DNA from 2 places in the Pseudomonas sp. A34-9 genome. Region 2 is predicted to be linked to the other one. Evidence: riboswitches for the same ligand, from Rfam matches in the RefSeq annotation. Region 2 holds a riboswitch; the other holds the start of a gene.

Region 1 (9,458 bases), 1.7 Mb from region 2:
GCAGCAAGGGCTGTTGATCTGGGTCGGTGAGCGCGATGACATGCGCCAGGATCTGATCGAGCGCATTGTCGGCCACACGCTATGGCCGAGTGTGATCGGCGTGCCGGTGCTGACGGCCCTGATCTGGCTGACCATCGGCTGGGGCCTGCACCCCTTGCGGGCCATGGCGCAGACCATTCGCGGGCGCAACACCGACACCCTCAAACCGCTGAATCTCAGCCCCCTGCCCCACGACCTTGAGCCGATGCAAACCGCGCTCAATCGTCTGTTGCAGCAGATCGACAATCTGCTCGCCCGCGAACGCCGCTTCATCGCCGACGCCGCCCATGAATTGCGCACGCCGCTGGCGATCCTGCGCATTCACGCGCAAAACGCCCAGCTCGCCAATACCGCGCAACAACGCGACGAGGCGCTGGAGTTTCTGGTCAGCGCGGTGGACCGCGCCACCCGGATCGCCAGCCAGTTGCTGACCATGGCGCGCATCGAGCCGCGCCTGGCCAACCCGGAAAAAACAGCGGTGGAGCTCACCGCGCTGGTGCGCGAAGAACTTGCCGAACTGGCGCCGCTGGCATGGGAGAAAGACGTCGAACTGATCCTCGACAGCGACCACCACTGCCCTGTCGAAACCGACCCTGTGGCGCTGGCCATCGCCTTGCAGAACCTGGTCACCAACGCCTTGAACTTCGCCCCGCCCGGCAGCGAAGTGCGCGTGCAGGTGCAGCCACAAACATCCGGCGCGGTGTACATCAGCGTCGAGGATGCCGGCCCCGGTATCGACGAAGAGGATTATGCGCGGTTGTTCGAGCGTTTCTACAGCCACGGTCATGCCAATGGCGCCGGGCTGGGCCTGGCCATTGTGCAGATGATCGTCAGCAAGATCGGCAGTACCCTGCAGCTGTACAACTTGCCGCGTGGCGGTTTGTGCGCACAGTTGCGGATCAACGAGAAGCCGGCGTGACGTGTTGCTCTTCATTTCAATACGGCGGTTTTGACGAAATTTTCATATCGACCTGTTAAGATCCGCCTCCTCGTTGGGGAGTAGCCTGTTTCCGAGCCTTTCGGAAGCGTTCGTATCAACATTCTCGGCAACATGCCGTGGTACGAACACCTTTTGGTTGGTGAGACCGACGACACATCCATGCCTAAAGTCGGGCGTGTGGTTGTGTCGTTGACTCATAGCCCGACTGGAAGTGTGCCCCGTGAATCCTGTTTCCCTCATATTCCTCGCTTTGGCCATGTCCACGGATGCGTTCGCCGCCGCCATCGGCAAAGGCTCCAGCCTGCACAAACCGCGCCTCACCGAAGCCCTGCGCACCGGCCTGATCTTCGGTGTGATCGAAGCCATCACGCCCATCATCGGCTGGCTGATCGGCCAGGCGGCGACCCGCTGGGTTGCCGAATGGGACCACTGGATCGCCTTCACCCTGCTGGTGATTCTCGGCCTGCACATGATCTACAACGGCCTGAAACATGAAGAAGAGGAAGCAGAAAAACCGGGTTCGCACTCCTTTCTGATTCTCGCGGTCACCGCGTTTGCCACCAGCATCGATGCGCTCGCGGTCGGCGTCGGCCTGGCGTTTGTCGACGTGAATATTTGGCTCGCCGCAGCGGCGATCGGCCTGGCGACCATGACCATGGTGACCATTGGCGTGATGCTTGGCCGAGTGCTCGGTGCGGTGGTGGGCAAGCGCGCGGAAATCGTTGGTGGTGTGGTGCTGATGATTGTCGGTGCGACGATTTTGTATGAGCACTTGTCGGTCTGATTCAACCTCCAGTCAGCGTTGCCAGCGCCAAGGCATTGCCGAGCGCTGCGCCGCTGGCGGTGTTGTCGAAAATGCACCAGGTCGCGGCGCCTGCTGCGGCCGCTGATTGCAAGACTTGCGCGAGGTTTTGCAGATACTCCGAAGCGTAGGCGCTGTGGTAAATGCGCGGTGAACCGTGCAGTCGCCAGTACTTCGTTTCCGGCCAGCCACCGGGCGAAATATCACCGCTGATGCGCGAAGGATCGACTGCCGCTTGGGCAATCTGATGAGTCATTAGCATCGGCTCGGCGCTGACCCACGATTGATGCCTTGGCTCGAGCACTACGGCGCCGCAGAACCGCTGACGCAATGTCGTGAAAAAGGTGTCGGCACAGGCTTCTTCGAACGCCAGCGATGGCGGCAATTGCACGAGCAAGCAGCCCAAACGGTCGCCCAGACCGGCGCATTCATGCAGAAACCGGTCAAGCGCCGACTCGCAGCTTGCCAAGCGCAGTTCATGGGTGATGTGTTTCGGCATTTTCACCGAAAAGCGGAAGCTCTCTGGTACACCATCGGCCCAACGCTCGTAGGTTTGCCGACGATGCGGGCGGTAGAACGAACTGTTGATTTCCACGCCGTTGAGGCGCGTGGCGTAGCGCTGCAAATGCGTGCCATCAGCCGCAAATGCCGGCCAGTGTTCGCGCCCCAGATTCCAGCCTGCACAACCAATGAAAATCAAAAGCACGCCTCCTGACCTGTAGGAACTGCCGCAGGCTGCGATCTTGATCGTTCCCGCGCTCTGCGTTGATTGATCGTTTGATCGTTCCCACGTTCCGCGTGGGAATGCAGCCCGTGACGCTCCGCGTCACTGGACGCGGAGCGTCCCTGGAGGCGTTCCCACGCAGAGCGTGGGAACGATCAATCAAGAGATCGCAGCCTTCGGCAGCTCCTACAGCAGTCTGTCGATCAACCGGTTATTTTTTGCCGGGCAACACCGCGCCGAGCATCTGTTTGGCGGTTTGCAGGATCACCCCGGCTTCATCCGGATCGCCCTTGAGCAGCGTCGTGGCGAACTTCTTCGCCTGTTCAAGTTTGATGTGCGGTGGCAGCGGCGGCACATTCGGATCCGTCTTGAACTCGATCAACACCGGCACCTCCGAGGCCAGTGCCTGCTCCCAGGCAGCGGCGACGTCTTCTTCGCGATCAACGAAAATGCCTTTCAGGCCAATCGAGATGGCGAACAAGTGGTAAGGCACATCGGGAATGCTTTGCGAAGCTTCGAACTTCGGATCACCCTCCATCACCCGCTGCTCCCACGTAACCTGATTGAGGTCCTCATTGTTGAACACCGCGCAGATCCATTTCGGGCTCGCCCACTGTCGCCAGTATTTGGCGACGGTAATCAGCTCGGCCATATTGTTCATTTGCATCGCACCGTCACCTACCAGTGCAATGACCGTACGCTCGGGGTGGGCGAATTTGGCGGCGATGGCGTAAGGCACAGCGGCGCCCATCGAGGCCAGGCCTCCAGATAATGAACATTGCATGCCACGGCGAATCTTCAGATCACGGGCATACCAGTTGGCACACGAACCGGAGTCGCTGGTGATGATTGCCTGTTCGGGCAGGCGCGGCGACAACTCATACACCACCCTTTGCGGGTTGACCGGGTCAGCTTTGGCCATCGCGCGTTTTTCCAGGGTTTTCTCCCAGCTGCCGCGCCAGCCTTCGACTTTCTTGCGCCACTTGCCGGAGGTTTTCTGCTCGAGCAGCGGCAACAACGCGGCGAGGGTTTCCGCCGAGTCGCCAACCAGATTGACCTCCATCGGGTAGCGCAGGCTGAGCATGTCGGGCTGCAAATCGATTTGAACGCCCCGCGCCTGGCCTTCCTTGGGCAGAAATTCCGCGTAGGGAAAACCCGAACCGATCATCAGCAAAGTGTCGCATTCGCTCATCAGCTTGTAGCTCGGCTCGGTGCCGAGCAGGCCGATGCTGCCGGTGACCCAAGGCAGATCGTCGGGTAGCACGGCTTTGCCTAAAAGGGCCTTGGCCACACCGGCGCCGAGTTTTTCGGCCACCGCGATGACTTGATCGGTCGCCTGCAAAGCCCCTGCGCCAACCAGAATCGCAACCTTTTCTCCCGCGTTCAAAACGTCGGCGGCACGCTGCAGATCCACGTCATAAGGCAGCACTTTGGGTTTTGTATAACCGACACCGGAATGCGCCGTGCCATGCGCGCGCGCCGGGGCCTCGTATTCCAGGTCCTGTAAATCGTTGGGCAAAATGAGCGCAGTCACCCGGCGTTCGCCCACTGCCGTGCGCACTGCCCGATCGAGCAGATGCCGCACCTGTGAAGGCACCAAAGCCTGCTGCACAAATGCCCCGGCGACATCCTTGAACATCGACACCAGATCAAGCTCTTGCTGATAGTGACTGCCCAACGCCGTGCGTGCCTGCTGCCCGACAATGGCCAGCACTGGCATGTGGTCCATGCGGGCATCGTAGAGGCCGGTGATCAGGTGCGAGGCGCCCGGGCCTGAGGTGGCGATGCACACCCCCAACTCGCCGGTGAACTTGGCGTGTGCCGAGGCCATGAACGCAGCCATTTCTTCATGGCGCGCCTGGACGAATTCGATCTTTCCCTTGGCCCGACTGAGCGCGCCGAACACGCCGTTGATGCCGTCACCCGGATAACCAAAAATCCGCGTAACGCCCCATTGGCTGAGCCGCTCAACCAGAAAGTCTCCCACTGTCATCGTCATCTCGATCCTCGCCTTTCTCCGTTACCTGGAGCTGTCCCGGCAGCACATCCGCCGGGAGGTGTAAGGGTCTGGACACTCGAGGCGTTGGCGAAGTTTCGATGGATTTCTTTGCGCCGATCCTGGTTTGCGAACAAAGGCGCCAGAGCAGCACAACCACGCAAGCGCAACACAACTGGCTGTTGATGACCGCCGTGGCCGGTCGCGATCTGGCCAGCAGCGAGCACCTCTCGCCGCAGCAGATCGTCACGCTCGCAGCAGAGGCATCACGCGCAACCTCGGCGCCCAGTGGCTGCCCTTTTTTTTCGAGGTTTATGGCGTCGAGCCGGATCAGCAGCGGATCGCCTTTTATCAGTTGCTCGACGAGTTTTTCTGAGGCATCCACAAGACCTTACGGTCGGCGGTGAGGCGCGGCCTTTCAACGATGCGGGTGTACCGTCCACGCCACCAGTTTGATCACCATCGGCCGCACAACCAGGATGCAAAGGAACGCCACCGGCATCGCCAGCTTGTAAGCGTGCAAGGCATTACTCAGGTAATCGTTATCAATGCCCGAGTTGGCAGCGGTGATCACCAGCGACATCAGAAACGCCATGATCGTCGCCATGTACAACGCGAACACATAAGGCGTGGCGCGCGGCGACAGCTTTCGACGGCCAAGGATCATGGCTTCGGAGTTGGTTGGTTGACTCATAAGGCGTTTCCATCCATTGACAGGGAGAGCGCACGTTAGCAAAGCCCTTGTGCTGCAACTAGACGGTTAATCGCAGGTACTTTATAAAGCACAACTTACGAATCAACCCTTGGCGGGACATGGATGAATCTGTTAGCGGCGATTGCCAGCTTTATCAAAGTGGTCGAAGCCGGCTCGATTGTCGGCGCCGCCAAGACCTTGGGCGTGAGCGCGGCGGCGGTGAGCCAGACGATCAATCGGCTGGAGGCGCATCTGGGCGTGCGCCTGTTGCAGCGCACCACGCGCAGCATGGCGCTTACCGAAAACGGCGCGGTGTACTACGAGAAAGTCCGTCGTATTGCCGCGGATCTGGAAGCTGCGCAAAGCTCGATCTGCAGCGATGAAACCGAGCTGCAGGGCCGCCTGAGTATTGCTTCGACGTCTGCGTTCGGCCGCCATGTGCTGGCCTCGCTGATCGCCGGTTTCGCTGCCCGGCATCCGAGTCTGCTCATCGAACTCTCGACCACCAACGGCAAGATCAACCACATCCAGGACGGCATCGATCTGAGCCTGCGGATCAAACCGCAACTGGAGGACGGCATCGTCGCGCGCAAGATCGTTTCGCTGCCCTTCATCATGTGCGCCGCGCCGTCTTATCTACAACGCGCCGGTCGCCCGCAATCACCAGACGACTTGCAAAACCACGCTTGCCTGGCGTTTCGTTATCCCTTGGACGGGCGTTTTCTGCGCTGGAGTTTTACTCGCGACGGCCGGCGTTTCGATGCCCCCATCAATGCCACCGCCATCAGTGATGACATCGATGCGTTGGCGCAAATGGCGGTGCACGGCGCCGGGGTCACCCGGCTGGCAGAGTTTGTCGCGGCGCCTTACCTGGCGAGCGGGCAATTGGTGCCGTTGTTTGAACACAGCGACGCCACCCACTGCGTTGTCGACCCAATGGACATCTACGCCTGCGTACAGGAACGCGCGGCGATGACGCCGAAGGTCAAAGCCTTTCTGGACTATCTGAGCGAACATTTGGCCCAGCGCTGGCCGACCATCAATGTTTTTGCCGAGGGCCTCAAAGAGGCTCGCTGAAGTGGGCGAAATCGGGCAAAGTCCATCCCGTCAAAACGGCCCATCACGGAAGAAAACAACAATGAAAAAACACTCGGCGCCCTGTTTCTGCTTTGCCTTAGTTTCTGCCGCAGTCACCCGACAGCCTGAAACACGCCATCACTGATAAGGACTCCCAATAATAATGCTCACGCCTTCCCCTCAGACCTTCCGGGGCAGTTGCCTGTGCGGAACGGTGAAATACCAGATCCGCTCACGGCCCAAAGCGCTTTCGCACTGCCACTGCAGCCAGTGCCGCAAAAGCCATGGCGCGGCATTTGCGAGCTTCGGCAGCGTGCTGCGCCAGAATCTGGAATTGCTGGCGGGCGCCGAACAAGTCAAGTCTTACCGGTCTTCTGAAGCGGTACAGCGCCAGTTCTGCTCGCACTGCGGCTCGTCACTGTTCTGGGCGCGTGATGAGGGTGAGCACAGGGAATGGATCTCGGTCGCGCTGGGCACGCTGGACACACCGTTCACCAGCGAAAAACAGCAACACGTCGAAGTGACGTCGAAGGCGCCGTGGTTTGAAATCAAGGATCAATGGCCGCAGCGCTGAGACTGAACGTACCCGTACGCTGCCACTCCCATCGCATCGGTCAGCCACTGGAATACACAGTCGCTTCTGTGGTGTCCTGTCTATTCTCAGCAGATATTTTTTCCACTCGCCAACGATGAGGCCCCTTTCATGAGCAAAGCGCCGTACGTTCCGCCCCAGGTCTGGAAAAACGAAGCCCCGTCCGGAGGACAGTTCGCCAGTATCAATCGACCGATTGCCGGCCCCACCCACGACAAGACGCTGCCCGTCGGCAAACATCCGTTGCAGCTGTATTCGCTGGCCACGCCCAACGGCGTCAAAGTGACGATTCTGCTGGAAGAGCTGTTAGCGCTGGGGCACAGCGATGCCGAATACGATGCCTGGCTGATCCGCATTGGCGAGGGCGATCAGTTCTCCAGCGGTTTTGTCGAGATCAACCCGAACTCGAAAATCCCGGCGCTACTGGACCGTAGCGTTGAGCCGCCGATTCGGGTGTTCGAATCCGGTTCGATCCTGCTGTATCTGGCCGAAAAGTTCGGCGCCTTCCTGCCGAAAGACCCGGCCGGCCGCACCGAAACCTTGAACTGGCTGTTCTGGCAAATGGGCGCCGCGCCGTACTTGGGCGGTGGTTTCGGGCATTTCTATGCCTATGCGCCGGAAAAGATGGAGTACCCGATCAACCGCTTCACCATGGAAGCCAAGCGCCAACTGGATGTGCTGGATCGACGCCTGGCCGAAAGCGCCTATCTGGCCGGCGACAGCTACACCATCGCCGACATCGCGGTCTGGCCGTGGTACGGGCAACTGGTGCGCAACAACGTTTATTCAGCGGCCGAGTTTCTCGCGGCGCACGAATACACGCATGTGCAACGTTGGGCAGAGGACATTTCCAAGCGGCCGGCAGTCATTCGTGGGCAACGCGTCAATCGCACGTGGGGCGATGAAGCGACGCAAGTGCCCGAGCGGCACGACGCCAGCGATTTAAACTGACCGTTCTGTTCATCACCTCTCCTGCTTAATCAGCGCCGATCGCACGGATGTGTGATCGGCACGCTGCGCCTTGATTCCGCCCTCGCGGGCCCCTCGAAAAACGCTCGTATCGACGCCAACCCGCGACATAGAGCGCCCGCCACAATGTGAAAAATTCGTTAACTAACTGAGCCGTACGGCTTTCTTCACCCGGAATGATCTGACACACTAATGCGAATAATTCCTACACGCACTCGCACTGGATTCGTTTTCGTATCATTTGGGGAAGCAGATTGATGTCGTTTCGCACCATTTACCGCCGCTCACACCGTTCACCTAACCTGTTGGCGGTCGCCATCTGCATGGCCAGCATCGCACCGGCACTGGCCGACGAAACAACCCCCACCACGCTGGAACTGGACGCCACTGAGATCGGCGCCACCCAAATGAGCAGCACCACCGAAGACACCCAGTCCTACACCACTGGCCCGATGCAGACGGCGACCAAGCTGTCGCTGACCATGCGCGAAACGCCTCAGGCGGTTACGGTGATCACCCGTCAGCGCATGGACGACCAGAACATGACCAGCATCAACGACGTGGTCAAAGGCACGCCGGGGTTGTTCCTCAGTCAGGCCAGCGGCCCGGGGCGACAGACTTACAAGGCGCGCGGCTTCGACATCGACAACATCATGTACGACGGCCTGCCCAGTGCTTACTCGCCGTACGCCATGGCGGTGCAACCGAACCTGGCGATGTTCGACCGCGTCGAAATCGTCCGCGGTGCAACCGGGCTGGTCACCGGTGCCGGCAACCCGTCGGCGGCGATAAACATGGTGCGCAAACGCCCGACCGCCGATCAACGCGTAACCCTCACCGGTGCCGCCGGCAGCTGGGATGACTACCGTGGCGAAATCGACGCTTCTAGCCCCTTGAACGAAAGCGGCACCTTGCGTGGCCGCGTAGTCAGTTCGTATCAGGGCGCTGATAGCTTCCGCGACAAGGAAGAAAGTGACCACGGCTTGTTCTACACCATCGGTGAGGCCGACCTGAGCGACAGCACCACCGCGACCCTCGGCTTCTCGCGGCAGAATGAGCAAACCAACTATTTCTGGGGCGGCCTGCCGATTGGCACCAACGGCCATCACCTCGATCTGCCCCGCTCCACTTACCCGGGGACCGACTGGGAAAACCGCAAGCTGCAAATCGACACCGTATTCGGTGAAGTCGAGCATCGCTTCGACAACGACTGGAAACTGCACGTCGCCGGCTCGTCCTCGACCCTCGACGGCGAGTTCTCCGGCACTTACCTGTCGCGCTATGCCGGCCCGCTGGAAACCACGGCCTATCAATCCCATCACACCGACAAACAGCGCTCGCTCGACGTCTTCGCCAGTGGCCCGTTTGAAGCATTCGGCCGCAGCCACGAACTGGTCGTCGGCATCAGCGACCGGGTGTATGACGCGACCACCAAGGAATACGACCCGTACACCACCGCCTGGCCGATCGGCGCGCCCAAGCCAGACTTCGTGCGTGACGGCAAAACCCGCAGCGTCACCACCCAGGACGCGGTGTACCTGACCACCCGCCTGAGCCTGGCCGATCCGCTGACGCTGATCCTCGGCAGCCGTCTCGACTGGTATGACTACGATGACCGCTCCGGC
Region 2 (9,458 bases):
TTGGGGACTGACGCCGCCGTGGCTGACCGATTTGTCGAAGACGCCGGCGCATGCCCGTGCGGAAACCGTGGCTGAGCAACCGATGTTTCGTGAGGCACTGCGCCAGCGTCGCTGCCTGCTGCCGGCGAATGGTTTCTACGAATGGCGCGGAACGCAGCGCAAGCGGCCGTACTGGCTGACGCCGGGGGAGGGCGCTTCGCTGTTTTTTGCGGCGATCTGGGAAGCGTATCCGGTGCAGGAGCAGGTCTGGTTGAGCACGGCGGTGATTACGCAGCCGGCGTCGAGTCAGCGGCGGCCGTTGATTCTCGATGAGGCGGGGCAGGCGGCGTGGCTCGATCCCGAGACGCCGTTGCATGTGTTGCAGGGCTTGCTGGCCAGTGAACCGGCGGCGTTGCGTGAGCGGGTGCTGGCGAATTTGATCAATGATCCGAAGCTCAATGGGCCGGAGTGTCTGACCCCGGGTTGACTGGGGCAGATCAAAAGCCCCTCACCCCAGCCCTCTCCCGGAGGTAGAGGGGGCCGACCGAGTTGTCTCGAGTGATCTACCGACCTGATGCATCGAGTCGATTATGGATTCAGCGAGTATCTTTCAGGTCGGCGTATTCCTTAAGCATCCCGCAATCAGTCCCCTCTCCCTCTGGGCGGTCCGACGTTTCGGGAGGGTTAGGGTGAGGGGCTTTGCGCTTTTCAGACCTTGAACTGATTGATCAACCGCCGCTGCTGCTCCGCCAGCTTGGTCAAATCCGCACTCGCCGAACTCGACTCATCCGCACCCCCCGCCACTTCATTCGCCACTTGCCCGATATTGATCACGTTACGGTTGATATCATCGGCCACCGCGCTCTGCTCTTCGGCGGCACTGGCAATCTGCGTATTCATGTCGTTGATCACCGACACTGCCTGAGTAATCGTCTCCAGCGCTTGTGCCGCTTTCGCCGCGTGCTGCACGCTTTCGTCGGTGCGGTTCTGGCTGTCTTCCATGACCCGCACGACATCGCGGGTGCCCTGTTGCAGTTGCTGGATCATCGTCTGGATTTCTTCGGTGGCTTTCTGCGTTTTTTGCGCCAGATTGCGCACCTCGTCGGCCACGACAGCAAAGCCGCGACCTTGCTCACCGGCACGCGCTGCTTCAATCGCCGCGTTCAGGGCCAACAGGTTGGTCTGCTCGGCAATCGCGCGAATCGCCGTGAGGATCGCGTTGATGTTCTCGCTGTCCTTGGCCAACGTCTGCACCACGTCCACCGCCTTGCCGATTTCCACTGCCAATACGCCGATCGAGTTCGATGTATCACGGACGATCTGCATGCCCTGACTGGCCGCCTGATCAGCATGGCCGGCCGCTTGGGCTGCCTGCGTCGCATTGCGCGCGACATCCTGGGCGGTGGCGGTCATTTCCTGCACCGCCGTGGCGACCTGATCGATCTCGGCCATTTGTTTCTGGATACCGATGTTGGTGCGAATGGCGATGTCGGCGGTGTGCTCCGAAGAATCGCTGACGCTCTGCACCGACGTCACCACTTGGGTGATCATCGCCTGCAATTTGGCGAGGAAGGTATTGAAGCCCTTGGCGATCGAACCCAGTTCATCACTGCGGTCGCTGCTCAGGCGTCGGGTCAGATCACCTTCACCTTGAGCGATGTCATTAAGCATGGCGACCATTTGCTTCAGCGGTCGGGCGATGCCGTGGCCGACCAGCCAGATCACCAGCAAGCCAATGCCGGCGATGATCAGACCGACCATGGCCATGCCGAACGTGTCGGACTTGCGTTCGGCATCGAGGTCGGCCTGCAGTTTTTGCAGATCCGCCATCACCGCGTTGAGCGGCAGTTGCAGCATCAATGTCCAGCGTGCGTCGGTCTGGCCGATGCCGAACGGCAGGTACAGCTCGATGCGGCCCTTGTCTTTGTTGACGGAGTAAGTCACTTCGCCGCGTTTGAGATTGGCCATGTTGGCAATCTGCTCGGCGTCGAGGATGTCGCTGACTTTTTCGCCGAACTTGCTGGCGTCCTGGGTGTAGGCAACGATCCGGCCGTTGCCGCCGATCAGGGCCATTTGCCCGGCTCCGCTGTAGAGCTTCTGGTTGGCGGCGAGGAGCATTTCCTGAATGAAGTTCACCGACAGGTCGGCGCCGACGATGCCCTGGAAGGTGCCGTTGAGCATGATCGGTTCAATGAAGGAGGCGAGCATGACGATCTTGTCGCCGACCTTGTACGGCGCCGGATCAATCACGCAGGCTTTTTTGCTCTCTTTCGAACACAAGTAATACTCGCTGGCGCGCACGCCGGTGGACAGGGTCTTCTGGTCGTCGACGTCGACCAGTTTGTCGAGGCCCAGGCTGCCGTCGTCGTTGCGGAACCACCACGGCAGGAAGCGCCCGTTGGCCGCGTCGATACCGACCACGCGGGTGCCGACATAGGCCGCGTCATTGTGGTCGAGGGCATTTTTTTCCCAGCCGATGTAGGTGCCGAGAATTTTCGGGTTCTTTTCGACGTTCTCCTTGATCAGGCTGATCAGTTGCTCGCGGCTGACGTTCAAGCGCGGCTGGCCATCGGCGTCGGGCGTGCCGAGCAGGGCGTTGACCCGCACCAGCCCACCGGCAATCAGCAGCGGCGCTTCGAGTTCGCGCTGGATCTGGCTGACCTGGGTTTGTGCCAGCGACGTCAGGCGCTGTTCGATGACTTGCTCGAACTGGGCCTGGGTGCGCTGTTGCACCATCTCTTGAGTACGGGCGCCGGAAAACAGCGCATACAGCACCAGCGCGACCACCACGCTAAGCACGATGGCGCCGGCCAGGGCGGCGACGGAAAACTGGATCGACTTGAACTTCATGGGAGCTCCGCACGCAAGAGGACGTCTGCGCTGATGTATCGGCAGTCGGCATCGGGCCATGAGTGCGAGCCGGTGCAATTGAAAGCCGATGTCGCAAATGGATCGGTGCGCGACGCAGTTGCTGCGGGCCTGGCGATCGCTGTGAATTTTTTACGACAGCTCAAGTGGGAAGCGTCTGAAAGTCGCTGCAACACGTCCGTTGTATCTAGCGTCGATACAATTACCCGCCTAGGATACGCGGCAGGTTTTCAGGGAGTTTTTGAATGAACAAGACATTGGTTGTAAGTGCACTGAGCGCAGCGCTGTTGCTGGCCGGTTGTCAGTCGGTCAACACCACCAGCGGCGGTGCCGTGGGTGTGGAGCGCAAGCAGTACATGTTCAGCATGCTGTCCTCGCAAGAGGTCGACCAGATGTATGCCCAGTCGTATCAGAAGACCGTCGGCGAGGCCTCCAGCAAGGGTGTGCTGGACAAGACCAGCCCCGAGGCCAAGCGGGTTCAGGCGATTGCCAACCGCCTGATCGCCCAGGCGCCGAACTTCCGTCCGGATGCGGCGCAATGGCAGTGGGAAGTCAATCTGATCAAGAGCGATGAGCTCAACGCCAACTGTGGTCCTGGCGGCAAGATCATTTTCTATACAGGGCTGATCGACAGCCTGAAGTTGACTGACGATGAAATCGCCGCAGTGATGGGCCATGAGATTGCCCACGCCCTGCGCGAACACGGTCGTGAAGCAATGTCGAAGGCTTACGGGATTGAAATGGCCAAGCAGGGCGCGGGTGCGTTGCTCGGTCTGGGTCAGGACAGCCTGGCGCTGGCCGACACCGTGGCCAACTACGGCATGACCCTGCCGAACAGCCGTGCCAACGAAAACGAAGCCGACCTGATCGGCCTGGAACTGGCCGCTCGCGCCGGCTACAACCCGAACGCCGCGATCACCTTGTGGAACAAGATGAGCAAGGCGTCGGAAGGTTCGCCGCCGGAGTTCATGAGCACTCACCCGGCCTCGGCCAGCCGGATTGCCTCGCTGCAGGCGGCGATTCCGAAAGTCATGCCGCTGTACGAACAGGCTCCTAAATCCTGAGTCGGTGATCGTTCCCACGCTCTGCGTGGGAATGCCTCAAGGGACGCTCCGCGTTCCAAAAGGGACGCAGAGCGTCCCCGGCTGCGTTCCCACGCAGAGCGTGGGAACGCTCCTTCTCTCAGGGTTAAACCCAGCCACTGCTCTGCATCGCCTTGTACACCGCAACGATTGCCAGAATCATGAACGCCGATGCCGCGAGGCGACGGATCAAGGTCAGCGGCAATTTGTCCGCCGCAAAGTTACCCGCCAATACCACCGGCACGTTGGCAATCAACATGCCCGCCGTCGTCCCGATAATCACCAGCCACAGTTCCGGATATTGCGCGGCCAGCATCACCGTGGCGACCTGAGTCTTGTCACCCATTTCAGCCAGGAAAAACGCAATCAGCGTGGTCAGGAAAGGCCCGAACTTGCGCGCGGTGCTGGTTTCATCGTCATCCATTTTGTCCGGGACCAATGTCCACAGTGCCGTGGCGGTGAAGCTCGCGGCGAGAATCCAGTGAAGTACGGCGTCTGAGAAAAAACTGCCGAACCAGGCGCCTACCGCACCGGCCGCTGCGTGGTTGGCCAGGGTCGCGGCAACAATACCGGCAATGATCGGCCAGGGTTTGCGAAAGCGAGCGGCGAGAATCAGCGCGAGCAGTTGCGTCTTGTCGCCGATTTCGGCCAAGGCAACGATTGCGGTGGGAACGAGTAACGAGTCCAGCATCAGGATTTCCTAAGGGGCGGGTCGACACGGCTATGACACGTACAGCCTTCCCGCCCCGGGTAAGGTGTGCGTGTCATAGGTCTTGTCAAACCCTGCGATCCGTCTGCTGCGGACGCTTGGGTCGCATACGCCATGATCTGAGGATCAAGTATGTTGACGTATGCCGGACGAGCTTGGCGCTCGTGGGAGACTACTCCCCTAGGACGGAGCGGATTCTGCCTTCGCAAAACCGATTGAGCAAGCCTCTTTTTTAAAAGAAGTTTCAGCCGCGCTTGGCGCGGTAGATGCGGAAACCATTGCCTTCGGCCTTGATTGCGCAGACACCCAGATGCTCCTCGATCAGCGGTTGATACTTCAGGAAGCTGTTCGCCACCAGCCGCAGTTCGCCGCCGTTTTTCAGGTGTTTCGCTGCTTTTCGCAGCAAGTTCTCGGTGGCGAAATAGTCGGTGTGCACGCCGACATGGAACGGCGGGTTGCTTAGAATCGCGCTCAAACCCATCGGTGCCGCATCGATACCGTCACCGGTCAGCACTTCGGCTTCCAGACCATTGGCCGCCAGGGTCAGGCGGCTGCTGGCGGCGGCGAACGCATCGACGTCCAGCAACGTGACCTGATTGTGTGGGTAGCGACGTTTGACCGCAGCGCCCAACACGCCCGCGCCGCAACCGAAGTCGAGCAAGTGGCCACTGGGCAGTTTGTCCAGATGCTCCAGCAGCAGGGCGCTGCCTCGGTCCAGGCGACCGTGGCTGAATACCCCCGGCAGGCTGATGACTTTCAACGGACCCTCGGCCAAAGGCAATTCATACGTCTGCGCCAGGCTTTCCAAAGATTTCGCTTCAGGCGCATTGGCCACGGTGACTTGCCAGAGCTGGCAATGGCGCGCGCTGTCGAGCTTGCGTGGCTTGCCGAAAGGGTTGAGTTGCTTGGACGCGCCTTCGATGCCGCTGCGTTTTTCGCCGACGAGAAACACCTCACGCCCGGCCAGGCGCGAAGCTACGGCGTTGAGGATGTAGTCGGTCAGATCCTTGGACTTGGGCAAAAACACCACGGCGCTGTCGAACTCACGCTGCGGGACGTTCACGCCAAAATCACTACGACCTTCGAAACGAGCGTCCAGCGCGGCTTGATCGCCGGCATGCCAGCACCAGCCGAATGCATTGGGCAGGCGCCCGAGCAAATCGTCGGCAGGCAAACCAGCCAGCAACAACGAACCTTGAAACCACTCGGGCTGACGAAGCAGTACTTCACTGCGCGGATCCATAACTGCTCCTCAAAAAAAAGTGCCGCAGTTTATCAACTGACGACCCGCAGCGCCTTACCGCTGAAGAACGCCTGGGCGTTTTCGCGCAATTGGCCGACGATACGTTGCCGCGCTTCAACACTGCCCCAAGCATTGTGCGGGGTGACGATGAGGCGCGGGATGTCGGCGGCCAGCAGCGGATTGCCTTGAGTCGGTGGCTCGACACTCAGCACATCGGTGGCCGCGCCGCCAAGGTGACCGTTGCGCAAGGCATCGGCGAGCGCCTGCTCGTCGATCAGTCCGCCGCGTGCCGTGTTGACCACGAATGCACCGGGTTTCATCGACGCCAGTTCGCGGGCACCAATGAAGTGGCGGGTGTCTTCGTTGAGCGGGCAGTGCAGGGTGAGGGCGTCGATCTGCGGCAGCAGCTCAGCCAGTGGCAAGCGATCCGGGCGGGCAGGGCGCCCCGGAATCTGTCCGAGCAATACGCGCATGCCAAACGCTTCGGCCAACCGCGCCACAGCACCGCCGAGTTCGCCATGACCCAGCAAACCGAGGGTTTTGCCTTCCAGCTCAACGATTGGGTAGTCGAGCAGGCAGAACTGTTTGGCCTGCTGCCAGCGACCTTCGCCAACGGCTGTCTGATAATCGGCCAGACGCGTGGCGAGGTTGAGCAACAGCATGATCGTGTGTTGCGCCACCGACGGCGTGCCGTAACCCTGGCAGTTGCACACGGTGATGCCCTGAGCGCGGGCGGCAGCAAGGTCGACGTTGTTGGTGCCGGTGGCGGTGATCAGGATCAGTTTCAGATCGGGGTTGGCGGCCATCGCGGCGGCGTCGATCAGGATCTTGTTGCTGATCGCTACGGTAGCACCTTGCAGGCGTTCGGCGACTTGCCCGGGCAAGGTCTGGGCGAACAGCTGCAGATCGCTGAAACACTCGCGCAACGGACTGAGGTCGAGGTCGCCGAGATCCAGCGAAGGGTGATCAAGGAATACCGCGCGGCGCGTGTTCGTCATCAACTGTACCTTTTGTGCTGTGAGCGTTGGGCGTAATCTGCCGAGCCTACCAGATGAAACAAATTGATACGCTTGGCCGAAAGGAGCCCCCATGTACTGGACCGAGTTCTTGACCGTTGCACTGATCCACTTGCTGGCCGTCGCCAGCCCCGGCCCGGACTTTGCCGTGGTGGTGCGCGAGAGCGTGACCCACGGTCGCCGCGCTGGCACCTGGACCGCGCTGGGTGTGGGCACGGCGATTTTCCTGCATGTCGGTTATTCGCTGCTCGGCATCGGCCTGATCGTGTCGCAGTCGATCGTGCTGTTCAACGCGTTGAAATGGGCGGCTGCCGCTTACTTGCTGTACATCGGCTTCAAGGCACTACGTGCGCAACCGGCGAAAACGGTGACCGATGATCTACATAAAGAGGCCGGCGTACGCACGGCTCGCGGCGCGTTCACGTCGGGCTTCGTGACCAATGGTCTCAATCCCAAAGCCACGCTGTTCTTCCTGTCGCTGTTCACGGTGGTGATCAACCCGCATACGCCGTTGTCGGTGCAGGCGGGTTATGGCGTTTACCTCGCCGTTGCCACCGCCCTGTGGTTTTGCCTGGTGGCTATGCTGTTCAGTCAGCAGCGCGTGCGGGCCGGTTTCGCCCGCATGGGCCATTGGTTCGACCGCACCATGGGCGCGGTGCTGATTGCCATCGGCGTGAAACTCGCGTTCACCGAGATGCACTGATCTCACCATGTAGGAGCTGCCGAAGGCTGCGATCTTTTGATCTTGATCTTAAAAACAACGTCAAAAGATCGCAGCCTCGTTTCACTCGACAGCGCCTACACGAGTTCGCTGAGCTTGCCCAGGTTGTTCAGGTAGTCGCGGGGATTCTCGCCGAGCAAACGGCGGAACATCGCACTGAACGCCCGCGCGCTGCCGTAACCCAAATCCCGCGCCACGCGCTGCACGCTGTCCCCGGCGAGCAGGCGCGGCAGGGCTTCCATCAGGCGCAGTTGCTGGCGCCAGGCGTTGAAACTCATCTGCAATTGTTGCTGGAACAGTCGCGCCAACGTGCGTGAGCTGGCGCCAACCTGCTGCGCCCAGTCTTCCAGGGTATTGGGGTGATCGGGCGTGTGCAGCAGCGCCAGACAGATGTTTTGCAGGCGCCGGTCAGCGGGCATCGGAATGTGCAGCGGCAGGTTTTCCAGACCGGCAAGTTCTTCGAGCATCAGTTGCTGGATCAACGGATTGTCGGCATGTGGCGGCCCTTGCACGGCACGCAGGATCAGCTCGCGCAGCAGCGGCGTCACGGCCAGTACGCAGCACTGTTGCAGGCTGGCGGGTGATAGTTCTGGTGCGATGAACAGCGAGCGCATCTGCACATCGCCGCTCATGAAAATCTCGTGTGCCACTTCTGGCGGAATCCAGACGGCGCGGCTTGGCGGGATCACCCACGCCCCCGATTGCGTGACCACGCGCATGATCCCACTGACGGCATACAACAGCTGCGCCTCGCGATGCAGGTGCAGCGGCTGGTGCGCGCCATCCAGGTAATCCCGGGGGTAGGCGCTCACCGGGCCGTGTTCGAAGTGGCTGATCAACATGTCTGATTTGATGACTTGCTTGGCAGGAATGCGCTTTATGGCCAACTTAGCATAAGCGTCACACAACAACGTAAAGCGTGCCGCCATGACTCAATCGACAAATGTCATTCGCTACATCAACGCCGCCCATGTGATCGATCACATGTTCATGCTGATTTTTCCCGCCGCCGTGCTCGGCATGACGCAGGCTTTCGGCCTCGATTACGCCACGCTGATCGGTCTGTCGCTGGGCGGTTTCATTGCCTTCGGCGCCTGTTCACTGCCCGCAGGTTGGCTGGGCGATCACTGGAGTCGGCGACAGATGATGCTGGTGTTTTTCTTCGGTATCGGTGCCTCGGCGATCTTTACCGGCCTGAGCAGCAGTCCGACCATGCTGGTTGTCGGCCTGACCCTGATCGGTATTTTTGCGGCGATTTATCACCCGGTTGGTACGGCGATGCTGGTGGCCTACGCACAAAACCGTGGCCGGGAAATCGGTATCAACGGCATGTGGGGCAATCTTGGCGTGGCGTTTTCTGCGTTGATCACGGGGTTGTTGGTGGCGCAATTCGGTTGGCGCTCGGCGTTTCTGATGCCGGGTGCAGTGGCGATTGTGCTGGGAGTTGGCTTCGCCTTGCAGGTGCGCGAAGAACCCATTCCGAAGCGCCCGCACACACCCCTCAAAGGTGCCGCCGGTCAGCGTATTTCGATGGTCATGGTGTTCGGCGTGCTGGCGCTGGCCACGGCCACGGGCGGCGTCGTGTTCAACGCCACCACCATGACTTATCCAAAACTGTTTCAGGAGCGTTTGCATGAGCTGTTCGCCTCGCCGCAGACCCTTGGCGTGGTGGTCAGTCTGGCGTATGCCTTCGGCGCGGTCGCGCAGTTGAGCATTGGTCGGGTATTGCATCGGCTCAGCCTGAAATGGCCGTTCATTGTCCTGACGCTGTGCCAGGCACCGCTGTTATTGGCGCTGGCCTATGCCGATGGATGGGCCGTGATTGCCCTCGGTGCCGCGT

Evidence for each region. A riboswitch is a leader RNA that binds a small molecule or an ion and turns the genes downstream of it on or off. The one in region 2 is predicted to bind manganese.
Region 1: it holds a riboswitch for manganese, as region 2 does, so the genes downstream of both, mntP (manganese efflux pump MntP) here and P3G59_RS24085 (TMEM165/GDT1 family protein) in region 2, are expected to answer to the same signal.

What each region holds. Positions count from the first base shown of each region.
Region 1 is NZ_CP119967.1:3,682,459-3,691,916, forward strand. Features, by position in the region: gene P3G59_RS16345 (ATP-binding protein) at 1-958, shown strand, start outside; yybP-ykoY riboswitch at 1,022-1,194, shown strand; gene mntP (manganese efflux pump MntP) at 1,200-1,763, shown strand; gene P3G59_RS16355 (DUF72 domain-containing protein) at 1,765-2,481, opposite strand; gene P3G59_RS16360 (thiamine pyrophosphate-requiring protein) at 2,717-4,504, opposite strand; gene P3G59_RS16365 (hypothetical protein) at 4,473-4,886, opposite strand; gene P3G59_RS16370 (DUF2798 domain-containing protein) at 4,920-5,195, opposite strand; gene P3G59_RS16375 (LysR family transcriptional regulator) at 5,319-6,272, shown strand; gene P3G59_RS16380 (GFA family protein) at 6,436-6,846, shown strand; gene yghU (glutathione-dependent disulfide-bond oxidoreductase) at 6,976-7,815, shown strand; gene P3G59_RS16390 (TonB-dependent siderophore receptor) at 8,091-9,458, shown strand, end outside.
Region 2 is NZ_CP119967.1:5,403,839-5,413,296, reverse strand. Features, by position in the region: gene P3G59_RS24100 (SOS response-associated peptidase) at 1-466, shown strand, start outside; gene P3G59_RS24095 (methyl-accepting chemotaxis protein) at 688-2,829, opposite strand; gene P3G59_RS24090 (M48 family metallopeptidase) at 3,093-3,911, shown strand; gene P3G59_RS24085 (TMEM165/GDT1 family protein) at 4,036-4,620, opposite strand; yybP-ykoY riboswitch at 4,709-4,831, opposite strand; gene P3G59_RS24080 (class I SAM-dependent methyltransferase) at 4,883-5,881, opposite strand; gene P3G59_RS24075 (2-hydroxyacid dehydrogenase) at 5,914-6,879, opposite strand; gene P3G59_RS24070 (LysE family transporter) at 6,971-7,600, shown strand; gene P3G59_RS24065 (helix-turn-helix transcriptional regulator) at 7,696-8,460, opposite strand; gene P3G59_RS24060 (MFS transporter) at 8,546-9,458, shown strand, end outside.